Thalassobaculum sp. OXR-137: one gene and its partner. The protein of the gene in region 2 binds, or shares a complex with, the protein of the main gene of each other region. Links are inferred from orthologs where the notes say so. Each region holds a gene or a part of one and is shown on either strand. Other genes may lie near its edges. The genes, in order: secY and secG.

What was found.
Region 1: the proteins of secG (region 2) and secY are in contact, whole or in part, in a crystal structure (PDB 5AWW), measured with the Thermus thermophilus proteins. The link is inferred for Thalassobaculum sp. OXR-137 from one-to-one orthologs. Residues at the interface, in WP_223903268.1 of Thermus thermophilus: Tyr5, Ile9, Tyr12, Leu13, Ala16, Leu19, Val20, Val23, Leu24, Gln26, Glu27, Pro28, Gln30, Gly31, Ala32, Asp34, Leu35, Met36, Gly37, Gly38, Ser39, Ala40, Asp41, Leu42, Phe43, Ala45, Arg46, Val48, Tyr53, Thr56; in WP_096411648.1 of Thermus thermophilus: Leu14, Gln16, Arg17, Phe20, Ile34, Pro35, Pro37, Ile72, Arg108, Arg109, Asn112, Gln113, Arg116, Ile117, Ile120, Pro145, Gly146, Trp147, Phe152, Phe155, Val156, Val159, Thr160, Val162, Ala163, Gly164, Ala166, Leu167, Trp170, Glu173.

Annotation. Positions count from the first base shown.
Region 1 is NZ_CP139715.1:5,333,167-5,340,904, reverse strand. Bases 4,648-7,469 are described here. They hold secY (preprotein translocase subunit SecY), read left to right. Parts: upstream 4,648-5,294; coding sequence 5,295-6,644; downstream 6,645-7,469. Other genes in these bases: rpsM (30S ribosomal protein S13), read left to right, coding at 7,457-7,469; T8K17_RS24700 (adenylate kinase), read left to right, coding at 6,641-7,204; rplO (50S ribosomal protein L15), read left to right, coding at 4,734-5,222; rpmD (50S ribosomal protein L30), read left to right, coding at 4,648-4,662. Also shown: rpsC (30S ribosomal protein S3), read left to right, coding at 1-3; rplP (50S ribosomal protein L16), read left to right, coding at 27-440; rpmC (50S ribosomal protein L29), read left to right, coding at 457-669; rpsQ (30S ribosomal protein S17), read left to right, coding at 699-947; rplN (50S ribosomal protein L14), read left to right, coding at 970-1,338; rplX (50S ribosomal protein L24), read left to right, coding at 1,335-1,667; rplE (50S ribosomal protein L5), read left to right, coding at 1,674-2,213; rpsN (30S ribosomal protein S14), read left to right, coding at 2,232-2,537; rpsH (30S ribosomal protein S8), read left to right, coding at 2,553-2,951; rplF (50S ribosomal protein L6), read left to right, coding at 2,964-3,497; rplR (50S ribosomal protein L18), read left to right, coding at 3,508-3,870; rpsE (30S ribosomal protein S5), read left to right, coding at 3,884-4,456; more of rpmD, read left to right, coding at 4,471-4,647; more of rpsM, read left to right, coding at 7,470-7,738. UniProt on the Bacillus subtilis protein: The central subunit of the protein translocation channel SecYEG. Consists of two halves formed by TMs 1-5 and 6-10.
Region 2 is NZ_CP139715.1:3,995,874-4,003,762, forward strand. What follows is about bases 5-2,977. They hold secG (preprotein translocase subunit SecG), read right to left. Parts: upstream 1,667-2,977; coding sequence 1,343-1,666; downstream 5-1,342. Other genes in these bases: T8K17_RS18670 (CTP synthase), read right to left, coding at 5-1,230; tpiA (triose-phosphate isomerase), read right to left, coding at 1,754-2,497; T8K17_RS18685 (peptidyl-prolyl cis-trans isomerase), read left to right, coding at 2,717-2,977. Outside these bases: more of T8K17_RS18670, read right to left, coding at 1-4; more of T8K17_RS18685, read left to right, coding at 2,978-4,609; trpE (anthranilate synthase component I), read left to right, coding at 4,606-6,111; T8K17_RS18695 (MFS transporter), read right to left, coding at 6,233-7,465; T8K17_RS18700 (hypothetical protein), read left to right, coding at 7,567-7,863. UniProt on the Bacillus subtilis protein: Involved in protein export. Participates in an early event of protein translocation.

The DNA of each region.
Region 1 (7,738 bases), 1.3 Mb from region 2 along the record:
TAACCGTCCGCTGAGAGGAGAAGACAATGCTGTCCCCGAAGCGCACAAAGTTCCGTAAGGCCCATAAGGGCCGCATCCATGGCCTGGCCAAGGGTGGGACGGCGCTGAACTTCGGCGCCTACGGTTTGAAGGCGACCACGCCCGCGCGTGTCACCGCCCGCCAGATCGAGGCTGCCCGTCGTGCGATCACCCGACACATCCGCCGCGCCGGTCGCGTGTGGATCCGGATTTTCCCGGATGTGCCGGTGTCGAGCAAGCCGGCCGAGGTCCGCATGGGTAAGGGTAAGGGCTCTCCGGAGTTCTGGGTCTGCCGTGTGAAGCCGGGCCGTATCATGTTCGAACTGGATGGTGTTCCGAAGGATCTGGCCGAGGAGGCGTTCCGCCTCGCTGCCATGAAGCTTCCGGTCGACACCCGGTTCGTGACCCGTCTGGGCGAGTGAGTCGGAGGAGTTAAAGATGGCAAACAAGATTGCCGAGGATCTCCGGACGAAGTCGCCGGACCAGTTGAAGGATCAGCTGCTGCAGCTGCGTAAGGAGGCGTTCAATCTGCGCTTCCAGCGGGCGAACGGACAGCTCGAGAACTCCGATCGGATGCGTCAGGTTCGGCGCGAGATCGCGACAGTTAAGACGATCATGGGCGAGAAGGCCCGCGCCGGGGCTTCGGCCTGAAGTACCGGTCAAGGGGTTAGGAGAAAGCAATGCCGAGGCGTGTTCTTCAGGGCACCGTCGTCAGCGACAAGGGCGACAAGACGGTGGTCGTGAACGTCCAGCGGCGGGTCATGCATCCGCTCTACAAGAAGTTCATCACCCGCTCCAAGCGGTTCTCGGCTCACGACCCTGAGAACCGGTTCAAGCAGGGCGACATGGTGCGCATCATCGAGTGCGCACCGGTTTCGAAAAACAAGCGGTTCGCGGTCGTCTACGACGACGCCGCGGCCGGCGCGTGACCCGGACCTAGGAGGACAGGTCATGATTCAGATGCAGACGAACCTCGACGTCGCGGACAATTCCGGCGCTCGGCGGGTGCAGTGCATCAAGGTGCTCGGCGGCTCGAAGCGCAAGGTCGCTTCGGTCGGCGATGTCATCGTGGTGTCCGTGAAGGAAGCGATTCCCCGGGGCCGCGTGAAGAAGGGTGACGTCCATCGCGCCGTCATCGTTCGCACGGCCAAGGAAATTCGCCGTCAGGACGGTACCGCGATCCGGTTCGATACCAACGCCGCCGTGCTGATCAACAAGCAGGGCGAGCCGATCGGTACGCGTATCTTCGGCCCGGTGACCCGTGAACTGCGTGCGAAGAAGTTCATGAAGATCATTTCGCTCGCTCCGGAGGTGTTGTGATGGCCGCGCGCGTTAAGAAGGGCGACCGGGTGATCGTCACCACCGGCCGCGACAAGGGCAAGCAGGGCGAAGTCCTGCGTGTGATCCCGTCGGAAAACCGCGTGGTCGTGCAGGGCGTGAACATGATCAAGCGCCATACGCGTCCGAGCCAGACCACCCAGGGTGGCATCGTGGAGCGCGAGGCGTCGATGGATCTGTCCAACGTGATGCACGTGGATCCGAAATCCGGCGAAGCGACCCGCATTCGTTTCGAAGAGCGCGACGGCAAGAAGGTTCGTGTCGCGAAGCGCTCCGGCGAGACGATCGACGCTGACTCGGCGGCGAGGTAAGGCAAGATGGCTCGATTGTACGAAGAATACACCAAGTCGATCCGCCCGGACCTGCAGTCCGCGTTCGGCTACTCCAACGTCCACGAGGTTCCGGCGATCGACAAGATCGTGCTGAACATGGGCGTCGGCGAGGCGGTGAGCGACAGCAAGAAGATCCAGGCTGCACTCGACGAGATGACCCGGATCGCCGGCCAGAAGCCGGTCGTGACCCGCGCCAAGAAGTCGATCGCCGGCTTCAAGCTGCGCGAGGGCATGCCGATCGGCGTCAAGGTGACCCTGCGCCGCGAGCGGATGTACGAGTTTCTGGATCGCCTGGTGAACATCGCGCTCCCGCGGGTGCGTGACTTCCGTGGGTTGAACCCGAAGAGCTTTGACGGCCGTGGCAACTATTCCATGGGCATCAAGGAGCAGATCGTGTTTCCGGAAATCGACTACGACAAGGTCGACAACATCCGGGGCATGGACATCATCGTGGTGACCACGGCGAAGACGGACGACGAAGCGCGCGAACTGCTCAAGCGCTTCCAGTTTCCGTTCGTCAATTGATCGAGGTCGGAGGACGACATGGCTAAGAAGAGCGCTGTTGAAAAGAACAACGCCCGTCGCAAGCTGCAGAGCCAGCAGGCCGCCAAGCGCGCGCGCCTGAAGGCGACTGCGATGGACCGGTCGCTGCCGATCGAGGAACGTTTTGCTGCGCAGCTCAAGATGCAGCAGCTTCCGAAGAACGGTGCGAAGGAACGCATTCGCAACCGTTGCGAACTCACCGGACGCCCGCGCGGCGTCTATCGCAAGTTCAAGCTTTCGCGGATCGCGCTGCGGGATCTCGGCTCTACGGGCCAGATTCCGGGCCTGGTCAAGTCGAGCTGGTAAGAGGGAGGTCGGCAAATGTCGATGAGCGATCCTCTCGGGGATATGCTGACCCGCATCCGCAACGGTCAGAGCGCACGTAAGTCGGTCGTCGTCAGCCCGGCGTCGCGTCTGCGGGCGAATGTGCTCGAGGTTCTGCAGCGCGAGGGCTACATCCGCGGTTTTTCGCAGGATGACGTCCGTGCCGGTGTGGCGGAAATCAAGATCGAGTTGAAGTATTCCGAAGGCGAGCCGGTGATCAAGGAGATCAAGCGTGTCTCCACGCCGGGCCGTCGGGTGTACTCCAAGATCAAGGACCTTCCGCGCGTCTACAACGGTCTCGGGATTGCGATCCTGTCGACCCCGCGCGGTGTCATGTCCGACAACGAGGCCCGTGCGGCCAATGTCGGCGGCGAAGTCCTGTGTCAGGTATTCTGATCGGAGGCGATGATGTCACGTGTCGGTAAATATCCGGTCTCCATTCCGGACGGTGTGACGGTCGAGATCGCCAATGACGAGATCAAGGCGAAGGGCAAGCTCGGTGAGCTGTCCGCGCCGATCTCGCCGGAGGTCGACGTCGTCTACGAGGATAACGTCGTCAAGGTCACGCCGAAGCGCGAGTCCAAGAAGGCGCGCGCCATGTGGGGCACCACCCGGGCGCTGGTGAGCAATCTCGTCACCGGTGTCTCGACGGGCTTCACGGTCAATCTCGAGATCAACGGTGTGGGTTATCGCGCCGCGATTGAGGGCAAAGACCTGGTGCTGGCTCTCGGGTTCAGCCATCCGGTCCGGTTCCCGATCCCCGAGGGGATCACGATGAACTGCGAGCGCCCCACGGCGATCTCCATCAGCGGTTCGGACAAGCAGCGCGTCGGTCAGCTTGCTGCCGAAATCCGCGCGTTCCGTCCGCCGGAGCCGTTCAAGGGCAAGGGCGTCAAGTACGCGAACGAGATTATCCTTCGTAAGGAAGGTAAGAAGAAGTAGGAGTTCGGCGATGCTTTCGTCCAAGGATCTGTTCAAGCGCCGCCAGATGCGCAGCCGTGCGCAGCTTCGTCGCAAAGCGGCCGGTCGCCCGCGTTTGTCGGTCTTCCGGTCGTCCAAGAATATCTACGCCCAGGTCATCGACGATATCGATGGCGTCACGCTCGCGGCGGCTTCGTCGCTCGACAAGGAGCTCAAGGGCTCGCTGAAGACCGGTGCCGACAAGGCAGCGGCCGAGGCGGTCGGCAAGCTCGTGGCGGCACGTGCCATCGAGAAGGGGCTCAGCGACGTGGTGTTCGACCGCGGCGGCTATATCTATCACGGTCGGGTGAAGGCGCTTGCTGATGCGGCGCGCGAAGCCGGCCTGAAGTTCTAAGAGGGGCCAAGACATGGCACGTCAGGACAGGCAGGACCGCAACCAGGGTCGGGATCGCGAAGACAGCGATCTGATCGAGAAGCTGGTCGGCATCAACCGCGTGGCCAAGGTGGTCAAGGGCGGTCGGCGCTTCGGTTTCGCGGCGATCGTGATCGTGGGTGACCAGCGTGGCCGCGTCGGCCACGGCGCCGGCAAGGCGCGCGAGGTTCCGGAAGCGATCCGCAAGGCCACCGAGCAGGCCAAGCGCTCCATGATCCGGGTGCCGCTGCGTGAGGGTCGTACCCTTCACCACGACATCAGCGGTCGTTTCGGCGCGGGTCGCGTGACCCTGCGGGCGGCTCCGGCCGGTACCGGCATCATCGCCGGCGGTCCGATGCGCGCCATCTTCGAGGCGCTCGGCGTGCAGGACGTGGTGGCGAAGTCGATCGGCACCTCGAACCCGCACAACATGATCAAGGCGACCTTCGAGGCGCTGCGCAACGTCCACGCGCCGCGCTCCATCGCCGCCAAGCGCGGCAAGAAGGTTGCGGAGATCTTCGGTCGCGACAGCCAGGGCGACGCGGCGGAAGCCGCCAGCGCTGAGTAATCGGGAGACTGATGATGGCGAAGAATGCGACTGTCACCGTGCGTCAGGTCAGTAGCGGCCTGGGCCGGAAGAAGGATCAGATCGCGACGCTGACGGGCCTCGGCCTGGGCAAGCTGAACCGCGAGCGTACGCTCGAGGACACGCCGGCCGTGCGTGGCATGATCCACAAGGTTAAGCACCTGGTCGAGGTCGTCGACCAGGCGTAATTCACCGGACGCGCGGCCCGGGGCTCGACCCCGATCCTGGCCGCCCCGGATGCGCAGACGAGGACTGAACGATGCGATTGAACGAGCTGAAAGACAACGACGGCGCGACCAAGGCGCGCAAGCGCATCGGCCGCGGTACCGGGTCGGGCACGGGCAAGACCAGCGGCATGGGCCACAAGGGTCAGAAAGCGCGCAGCGGTGTTGCCATCAACGGCTTCGAAGGCGGCCAGATGCCGATCTATCGGCGCCTGCCGAAGCGCGGCTTCAACAACAAGATTTTCGCCAAGCGTTTCGACGCGGTGAATGTTGGCCGCGTTCAGGCCGCGATCGACGCCGGCAAGATCGACGCCTCCAAGGTGATCGACGAGGCGGCGCTGAAGGCGGCCGGTCTCGCCGACAACGCCAAGGACGGCGTCCGGCTGTTGGCCAAGGGCGAGCTGACCTCCAAGGTCGAGGTGAGCGTCGCCGCCGCGTCGAAGGCTGCGGTTGCCGCCATCGAGAAGGCGGGCGGTTCCATCACCACGCGCATCGCCCAGAAGGCGGAAGAGACGGCGGCCTAAGCTGCCGGTCTGTGTGCCCGGTCCCGGCCGATGCCGGGTGCCGGGCTAAGCCTCAGACGCTAGGACGAAGTCATGGCCACTGGTGCCGACCAACTCGCCTCGCAGATGAACCTTGGGGCCTTCTCCAAGGCCACCGAGCTCAAGAAGCGCATCTGGTTCACGCTGGGTGCGCTCATCGTCTATCGGCTCGGCACCTACATTCCGGTGCCCGGGATCGATCCCGGAGTCCTGAACGAGATCTTCCAGCAGACCCAGGGCGGTGTGCTGGACATCTTCAACATGTTCTCCGGCGGCGCTCTCGGCCGCATGACGATCTTCGCGCTGAACATCATGCCGTACATCTCGGCTGCGATCATCATGCAGCTGATGACGGCGGTGAGCCCGAACCTTGAGGCCCTCAAGAAGGAGGGCGAGGTCGGCCGCAAGAAGATCAACCAGTACACCCGCTACCTGACGGTCGTTCTGGCGTCGTTCCAGGCCTATGGCATCGCCGTGGGGCTGGAGTCGCTGCCGGGACCGGGCGGGACGACGGCGGTCATCGATCCGGGCGCATTCTTCCGCGCGACCACGGTGATCACTCTGGTCGGCGGTACGATCTTCCTGATGTGGCTGGGCGAGCAGATTACCGCCCGCGGCATCGGCAACGGCATCTCGCTGATCATCTTCTCCGGCATCGTCGCCAACCTGCCGTCGGCCCTGGCCAGCCTGTTCGAGCTCGGCCGCACCGGCGCGCTGCCGGCGATCGTCATCCCGCTGCTGCTGGTGATGGCCGTCGCGGTGATCGCCTTCATCTGCTTCATCGAGCGGTCGCAGCGCCGGATCCTGGTGCAGTATCCCAAGCGCCAGGTCGGCAACCGCATGACCGGCGGCGAGAGCTCGCATCTGCCGCTGAAGATCAACGTCTCCGGCGTCATTCCGCCGATCTTCGCCAGCTCGCTGCTGCTGATGCCGATCACCGTGGCCAGCTTCTCGGCCGGCGGCGGCGGCCCGGAGTGGCTGACCCAGATCACGGTGCTGCTCGGCCACGGCCAGCCGCTCTACATCGCGATGTACGTGGCGCTGATCGTGTTCTTCGCCTTCTTCTACACCGCGATCGTGTTCAATCCGCAGGAGACGGCCGAGAACCTGCGCAAGTACGGCGGCTTCGTGCCCGGCATCCGCCCCGGCAAGAACACCGCCGACTACCTGGATTTCGTGCTGACCCGCCTGACCGTGATCGGTGCCGCCTACCTGGCCTTCGTCTGCGTGCTGCCGGAGATCCTGATCAGCCAGCTTGCCGTGCCGTTCTACTTCGGCGGCACCAGCCTGCTGATCGTCGTGACGGTGACCATGGACACGGTCACCCAAATTCAGTCCCATCTGCTGGCCCACCAGTACGAAGGGCTGATCAAGAAATCGAAGATCCGGGGGAGACGCGGATGAACCTGATCCTGTTGGGCCCGCCAGGCGCGGGCAAGGGCACCCAGGCGAAACGCCTCGAAGAGAAGTTCGGCGTCAAACAGCTCTCGACCGGCGATATGCTCCGGGCGGCGGTGGCCTCGGGGTCCGAGATCGGGCAGGAAGCCAAGGCTGTCATGGATGCCGGGCAGCTCGTCTCCGACGACATCATCGTCCGCATGATCTCCGAGCGGGTCGACGAGCCCGACTGCAGCAAGGGTTTCATCCTCGACGGTTTCCCGCGCAACGTCTCCCAGGCCAAGGCCCTGGACGAGATGCTGGCGGAGAAGGGCCTGAAGATCGATCACGTGATCGAGTTCAAGGTCGACGAGGAGCGGATGATCGACCGCATCCTGAAGCGCGCGGCCGAGGAAGGCCGCAGCGACGACAACGAGGACACCCTGCGCAAGCGCATGGACGTGTATCGCGACCAGACGGCGCCGATCATCCCGCACTACCGGGAGAAGGGCGCGCTGAAGACCGTCGACGGCATGAAGCCGATGGACGACGTGACGGCGGATCTGGAGAAGATTCTGGCCGCCTGAGGCGGCGGATGATAGAGCCGCCCCGGCGGCAGAGGTTGCAGCCGTCCGACAGGACGGAGACTGAGTGAACCCGGCGGGCCGCGTAGGGGCGGATCTTCGGGTTTGGGACATTGACTTCGGACCGTGCGTGACTATAATCCGCGCCCCTGATTAGCGGATTTTCTTGCGCGGGCCGACGAGGAGCCAAAAGGCTCCTTGTGCGGGGCGCGTTTGGTGTTTTAAACGCCCCGAACTTGAGTGAGGAGAACAGGCGTGGCGCGCATCGCTGGTGTGAACATCCCGACGCAAAAACGCGTCGTTGTCGCGTTGACCTACATTCACGGCATCGGGCATACGACCGCCCAGAAGCTGTGCGCGCAGGTCGGCATCCCCGCGGAGCGGCGGGTTCATGAGATGACCGAGGACGAGCTGTCCCGGCTGCGCGAGACCATCGACACCGATCTGGTGGTCGAAGGCGATCTGCGCCGCCAGACCTCGATGAGCATTAAGCGGCTGATGGATCTCGGCTGCTATCGCGGGCTGCGTCACCGTAAG
Region 2 (7,889 bases):
GCAGGGACCGAACTCGGTGGAACCCGCACCCGCAATGCCGCCGCCGGAGCGCGCCGCTTCGATGCAGGCCATCTGCATGCCGAAGCAGATGCCGAAATAGGGAATCCGCCGCTCGCGGGCGAAGGTGACCGCCGCGATCTTGCCCTCGGAACCGCGCTCGCCGAAGCCGCCCGGCACCAGGATGCCGTGGACATCCTCCAGCCGCATGACCGCTTCGCTCTCGGTCTCGAAGATCTCGCTGTCGATCCAGTCGAGCTCGACCTTCACGTTGTTGGCGATGCCGCCATGAGTCAACGCCTCGGCCAGCGACTTGTAGCTGTCCAGCAGGCTCGTGTACTTGCCGACCACGGCGATCTTCACATGACCTTCCGGATTGGCGACCCGGTCCATGATGCCGGTCCAGCGCTCCAGATTCGGCTCGCTCTCGTCCTGCAGCAGGCCGAAATGGCGCAGCACCTCGGTGTCCAGCCCGTCCTCATGGTAGCGCAGCGGCACCTCGTAGATCGACGAGGCGTCGAGCGCCGGGATCACCGCTTCGGGACGGATGTTGCAGAACTGGCCGATCTTGCGGCGCTGGTCGCTCGGAATCTCCCGGTCGCACCGGCACAGCAGGATGTCCGGCTGGATACCGACGCTCTGCAGCTCCTTCACCGAGTGCTGGGTCGGCTTGGTCTTCAACTCGCCGGCCGAGGGGATGTAGGGCACCAGGGTCAGGTGCAGGAACAGCGAGCGCTCGTGGCCGAGCTCGTTGCCGAGCTGGCGAATCGCCTCCAGGAAGGGCAGGCCCTCGATGTCGCCGACCGTGCCGCCGATCTCGCACAGGACGAAATCCTCGTCCGTGATGTCGCCCTTGGCGAACTCCTTGATCGCGTCGGTGACGTGCGGGATGACCTGGATCGTGGCGCCGAGATAGTCGCCGCGCCGCTCGCGCGTGATCACGTCCATATAGATCTGGCCGGTGGTCACGTTGTCGCTCTTGCGGGCCGAGACGCCGGTGAAGCGCTCGTAATGGCCGAGATCGAGATCGGTCTCCGCCCCGTCGTCGGTGACGTAGACCTCGCCGTGTTGATACGGGCTCATGGTGCCCGGATCCACGTTCAGATAGGGGTCCAGCTTGCGCAGCCGGACTTTATAGCCGCGTGCCTGAAGCAGCGCGCCAAGGGCGGCAGAGGCGAGACCTTTTCCCAGGGAGGAGACCACGCCGCCGGTAATGAAGATAAACCGCGTCATGGGCGTTCCTTATACATCATCGAGTGCGATCCAAGCACGCGTTGTGACCATCCGGCGCCACGAATGCGATGCCGGTCGAGAACGGGCGGGAATTTCCCGCCGAATCAATGTGTTACTGCGAGAGAGGCGCGGCGGGAGCCGTCGGCTCGGCCGGCGTCGAGACCGCCGGAACCTGATCGACGATGGACGCCTTCTTGGTCTGGGAGGCGAGAATCGCCAATGTCAGGCTGGTCGCCATGAAGCAGGCGGCCAGAATCGCCGTGGTCCGGGTCAGCAGGTTTGCGGTGCCGCGCGCCGACATGAAGGACCCGAGGCCGCCGCCACCGCCGCCGCCACCGCCGATGCCCAGGCCGCCGCCCTCGCTGCGCTGAAGCAGCACGGTGACGATCAGCGCCAGCGCGATCATGAGATGTACGGTGAGAATGATCAGTTGCATGTCGAACCCCGGTCTTCGGTCGGCGCGGGTTGTAACGTTTCCAGCGCCGGTTGGCCAGTCTGTCGTGCGTCTATCTCAGACACGCGGTCACGGGGTCGCCTGGGCGATGCCGAGGAAGTCCTCCGCTTTGAGCGACGCGCCGCCGACCAGGGCGCCGTTCACGTTGGCCACCGACATCAGTTCCTTGGCGTTCCCCGGCTTCACCGAGCCGCCATAGAGCAGCCGGACGTTGGCCGCGTCGCCGCAGATATCGTCCAGCACCTTGCGGATATGCGCATGGACGGCGGCGACGTCCTCGGCGGTCGGCGTGCGGCCGGTGCCGATCGCCCAGACCGGCTCGTAGGCCACGACCAGCGTCTCGCCGGTCAGCCCCTCGGGCACCGAGCCGCGGACCTGACTCTCGACCACCTCAAGCGCCTTGCCGGCATCGCGCTCGGCCTCGGTCTCGCCGACGCAGACGATGGGCACCAGGCCGGCCCGGCGGGCCGCCTCGGCCTTGGCGCGGACCTCCGCATCGGTCTCGCCGTGATCGGCGCGGCGCTCGGAATGGCCGACGATGACATAGGTGCAGCCGAGATCGGCCAGCATCTCCGGGGAGACGTCGCCTGTATGGGCGCCGCTCTCCGCGGTGTGGCAGTCCTGGCCGCCCAGGGCGACGCCGCTGGAACCGAGCATGACGCTGACCGGCGACAGATAGACCGACGGCGGGCAGACCACGAGTTCCACCGCCACCTTGCCGACGTTGCGGGCCAGCGCCTCGGCCAGAACCTCGCTGGAGACGCGGTCCATGTTCATCTTCCAATTGCCGGCAATCAGCGCGCGTGGAGCCACGGCGAAACCCTCCTTGGTCGTCACTGGATGCTTTGAAACGTGGGGACGCTCTAGCACGGGGCAAGGGTGCCCGCCACCCGCCGATCCCCCGTCCGATCCCTCGCCCGATCCCCGGCCCGATCCCCCGCCCTGCCCGAAGCCTTGCGTTCTAAGGGGGACGGAGCCTACAACCCTGATCCGAACGACCATTCGCGACCCGCTGCATCAGGCCGCCGTATCATGCTCCAGTTTATTCGTTCCAAGGTCTCCTCGATCTTCGTCAAGATTCTGTTCGTCCTGCTGATCGCGAGCTTCGCGATCTGGGGCATCGGCGACACGATCTTCGGCAGCCCCGCCGGCCGCGCCGCGGTCGAGGTCGACGGCGACGTGCGGGTCACCGCGGTCGAGGCGGCGGAGGAGTTCGACCGGTCGCGCCGGCGTCTGGGCATTCCGCTGACCGTGGATCAGGCGATCCAGCTCGGCCTGCTCGACCAGACCCTGCAGAACCTGACGGTGCAGAGCCTGATGGTCGTGGCGACCAACCGGCTCGGCCTGTCCGCGAGCGACGAGCAGATCGTCCAGCTCATCCACCGGCAGTTCCGCGACAGCCTGGGTCAGTTCGATCGCACCGCCTACCAGACCTTCCTGGCCTCGAACGGCTGGAGCGAGTCGGAGTTCGTCTCCCGCGCCCGCCGCGACCTGGCCCGCAACCAGCTCATCGGCGCCGTGGCCGCCGGCAGCGAGAAGACCGTGCCTGACGCGATCGTTAAGACGCTGCACGACTATCGCGAGGAGCGCCGGATCGCGGCGGCGGTGCGCATCGACGCCTCCGCCCTGCCCGCCCCCGAGCAGCCGGACGAGGCGGCGCTGAGCGCCTATTACGAAGAGCGCAAGAAGGACTACGAGACGCCGGAATACCGCGGCGTGAGCTGGCTGGCGGTCTCGCCCCAGTCGATCGCCCAGTCCATGGAGATCCCCGAGGACGAGCTGCGGGAGCTGTTCGAGGAGCGCAAGGCGAGCTTCGACACCCGGGGAACGCGCACGGTCGACCAGGCCCTGTTCGCCGACCAGGACGCGGCCGGCGCCGCCTATGACCGGATCCAGGCGGGCGAGGATTTCGCCGCGGTGGCCGAAGAGGTCACCGGCATGTCCGCCGCCGAACTCGATTTCGGTCAGGTGACCCGCAGCGACCTGCCCGAAGGCACCGCCGAGGCGGTCTTCGCCCTCACCGAGCCGGGCTCGGTGACGGAGCCGGTGGAAAGCCCGTTCGGCTGGCACCTGTTCCGCATCCGCGAGGCCGAGGTCGGCGCGCCGGCAAGCTTCGAGGACGTGCGCGACGACCTGAGGCGCGAAGTCGCCCTGGAACGGGCCTATGACGAGGTCTTCGAGCGCTCCAACGCCGTGGAGGACGCGCTCGCCGCCGGGTCCACCCTGGAGGAAGCGGCCCGGTCGCTGAACATCCCGCTGAACCAGATCCCCTTCGTCGCCCGCGACGGCAGTCAGCCGGCCGGCGGCATCGTCACCACCCTGCCCGGCGAGCCGTTCCTGCGGACCGCCTTCGAGACCGAGACGGGCACCCAGAGCACGCTGACCGAAACCCGCGACGGCACCTATTTCATCCTGCGCGTCGATGGCGTCGAGCCGCCGCGGATTCCCGAACTCGGGCAGGTCCGCCCGGCGGTGCTCGCCGATTGGGACACGGAACAGCGTCTGGAGCGGGCGGAGGACATCGCCGACGAGATCGTCGCCGCCGTGAAGGCCGGCACGCCGCTCGCCGAGGCCGCCGCCGAGCACGACCTGACGGTCGAGCGTCTGCCGGCGATCACCCGCCAGGGCCAGGGCCTGACCCCCGGCTGGCCGCCGGCCGTCGCGGGCGCCCTGTTCGAGCAGAAGGCCGGCGGCGCCAGCGCCGTCAGCAGCGACCAGGGCGCCGCCGTGGTCACCCTGGTCGAGGTCATCGAGGGCGGCGGCTCCATGGCGGGGCCGCAGGACCAGGTCCGGGCCGAGATTGCCGGCGCCGTCTCCAACGACCTGATCGAGCTGCTGCTCGCCGATCTGGAAAGCCGCCACGAGGTCACCGTCAATCCGGGTGCCGTGCGTCAGCTCTTCACCGTGAACGAAGGCGCGCAATGACCACCAGTCCCGATTTCGACGCGTTCCGAGAGGCCTACGACGCAGGACGGGCGCAGGTGGTCTGGACCACCCTGGTCGCCGATCTGGAGACGCCGGTCTCCGCCATGATGAAGCTGGCGGACGGCCGGGCGAACGCCTTCCTGCTGGAATCCGTCGAGGGCGGCGCGGTGCGCGGCCGCTACTCGATCATCGGCCTGAAGCCGGACCTGATCTGGCGGTTCTACAAGGACAAGGCGGAGATCAACCGGCAGGCCCGGGTCGACACCGACGCCTTCGAGCCGCTGTCGGAGCCGCCGCTGGCCTCCCTGCGGGCGCTGATCGCCGAGAGCCGCATCGACCTGCCGGCCGAGGTGCCGCCGATGGCGGCCGGCCTGTTCGGCTATATGGGCTACGACGCCATCCGCCTGTTCGAGGACATTCCGGACAACAACCCGGACACCCTCGGCATCCAGGACGGCATCATGCTGCGGCCGACCATCGTCTGCGTGTTCGACAACATCGACGACATGGTCACCATCATCACCCCGGTCTATCCGGACGCCGAGATGGGCGCGCGGGCGGCCTATGCGGCGGCGGCGGAGCGGCTGGCCGACGTGGTCTCCGATTTCGAGCGCTCCCTGCCCTACCGCCGCGAGCGGCCGGGGGCGGTCGACGCCCTGCCGGAGCCGGTCTCCAATACCGGACGCGAGCAGTATCACGAGATGGTCCGCCGGACCGTCGAGTACATCAACGCCGGCGACGCCTTCCAGGTGGTGCCGTCGCACCGGATGTCGGTGCCGTTCACCCTGCCGCCCTTCGCGCTGTACCGCTCGCTGCGGCGGCTGAATCCCTCGCCCTTCCTGTTCTTCTTCGATTTCGGCGCCTATTCGATCGTCGGCTCCAGCCCGGAGATCCTGGTGCGGCTGCGCGACGGGGTGGTGACGATCCGCCCGCTCGCCGGCACCCGCAAGCGCGGCGAGACCCCGGAAGAGGACAAGGCCCTGGCCGAGGAGCTGCTGGCTGATCCGAAGGAACGGGCCGAGCATCTCATGCTGCTCGATCTGGGCCGCAACGACGTGGGCCGGGTGGCCAAGATCGGCACGGTGGAGGTGAAGGACCAGTTCACCATCGAGCGCTACAGCCACGTCATGCACATCGCCAGCCACGTGGACGGCGAGCTGGCCGAGGACAAGGACGTGCTGGAAGCCCTGTTCGCCGGCTTCCCGGCGGGCACGGTGTCCGGCGCGCCCAAGGTCCGGGCGATGGAGATCATCGACGAGCTGGAAGTGTCGCGCCGCGGCGTCTATGCGGGGGCCGTGGGCTATCTCTCGGCCAACGCCATGGACACCTGCATCGCCCTGCGCACCGCCCTGGTGAAGGACGGCACCATGTACGTCCAGGCCGGCGGCGGCGTGGTCGCCGACAGCGACCCCGAGGCCGAATGGCAGGAAACCCAGAACAAGGCCCGCGCCCTCATCCGCGCGGCCCAGGAAGCGGTGCGCTTCGCGGCAAGGCGGAGCTGACCCGCCTAATCTCTAAACATGTGTCATCCCGAACTCGTTTCGGGACCTCACGTGCGTCGATGCCGTTGGAGGTCCCGAAACAAGTTCGGGATGACGGTTAAAACGGATGAGTGGGTAGCCCCTACTCCGCCGGCTGGGCCACCGGCTCGGTGCGCCGCCCCGCCGGCAGCAGCAGCCCCGCAACAGCGCCACCCGCCGCGAACAGGGCCAGCAGCACTAGCAGCGGCTCGAAATCGCCGGCCATGTCGTAAAGCTGGCCCACCAGCGGCACGCTGATCGCCGACACGCCCAGCGACACCAGGAACTTCACCCCGAAGGCGGTGCCGCGCCAGGCCGGCGGCGAGTAGCGGGCGAACAGGCTGTTCTCGGCCGGCACGAAGGCGGTGTTGGTCAGCACCATCATCGCCGCCACCGGCAGCAGCAGCGGCCCGGCCAGGGTCGCGGCCACCGCCAGGAACGGGATCTGCAGCGCCCAGCAGGTGATGTAGACCCGCTTCAGGTCGAACCGGTCGGCCATCCAGCCGCCCAGCACCTGCGCCAGCGCCGACACCGCGTAGATCAGCGAGACCAGCACGCCGACCCCGGCGGTGGTCTCGACCATGCCGACCAGCCGCTGGTCGAACAGCTTGGGCATGGCGAAGGAGGTCGACTGGTAGATCAGACCGGACAGGGCGATCGTCACCATCAGCACCAGGGCGCCGCGCAGCATGTCGCCACGGCTGGCCTCCCTGGCGGCTGCGTGATGGACCGCCCGGTTGTCCTCCACCAGACCGAACAGGATCGAGACGACCAAGCCGACGCCGACCAGCACGCAGATCGCCCCGGGCACGAAGAACGCCCACTGCCAGCCGAAGGCGGCGGCGAGCGTGCCGGCGACCACGGCCCCGCCGGCGGTCCCCAGCGAGCCGAACACGCCGTTGATGCCGAGCGCGCGGCCCCGGGTCGCCGGGTCGCGGGTGACCCAGGCGATGCCGACCGGGTGGTAGATCGAGGCGAACAGCCCGATGCCGCCCAGGCCGACCGCCATGGCGAACGGCCCGTCGGCGAAGCCGGTGGCGACGCACATGCCGCCGGTGCCCAGGAAGAACAACGCCATCATCCCCGGCGCGCTCCACCGGTCGGCCAGCCAGCCGGCGGGGACCGCGGCGGCGCCGAACAGGATCTGGCTGACCAGCATCAGCGCGATCAGGTCGCCGAACCGCATGTCCCAGGCGCTCTCCAGCGACAGGACGACCGTCGGATAGAGCAGCATCAGCAGATGCGAGAAGGTATGGCCGACACAGGAGAAGCCGAGCGCAAACCGGGACGAGACCGGCATGGACGAAACGGGCACGGGCGAGACGGGGCTGGACATGGGCGCTTCCTCTTTCGTCCGTTATCCCACGCAACGCAAAGTGGCGACAAGACGCCGCCATGCGCTTGCGGTGGGCCATCGGGCTTTCTAGAGTCGGATCCATGGCGGGATCGGGGACATCGAGCGGAAAGGCGGCGGCAAAGAAACCGGCTGGTAAAGGCTCGGCGGCCACGCCCGGGCCGACGGCCGCCCAGCGGGCCTGGCTCGCCCGCGGCCTCGACCAGCCCGGCGGCAAGCTGCCGCTCTTCGACCGAAACGGCCAGCGGGTGAACGCCCGGATGGTGCGGGCCTGCCTCGACCGGGGATGGGCGGAGCCCTGGTTCGAGAACCCGCTCAAACCCGACTGGCTGGTCTGCAAACTGACCCGGAATGGTCGCAGGATCGTCGGCGGTCAGTAACTTACGGCACTTCACCCGCTGGACAG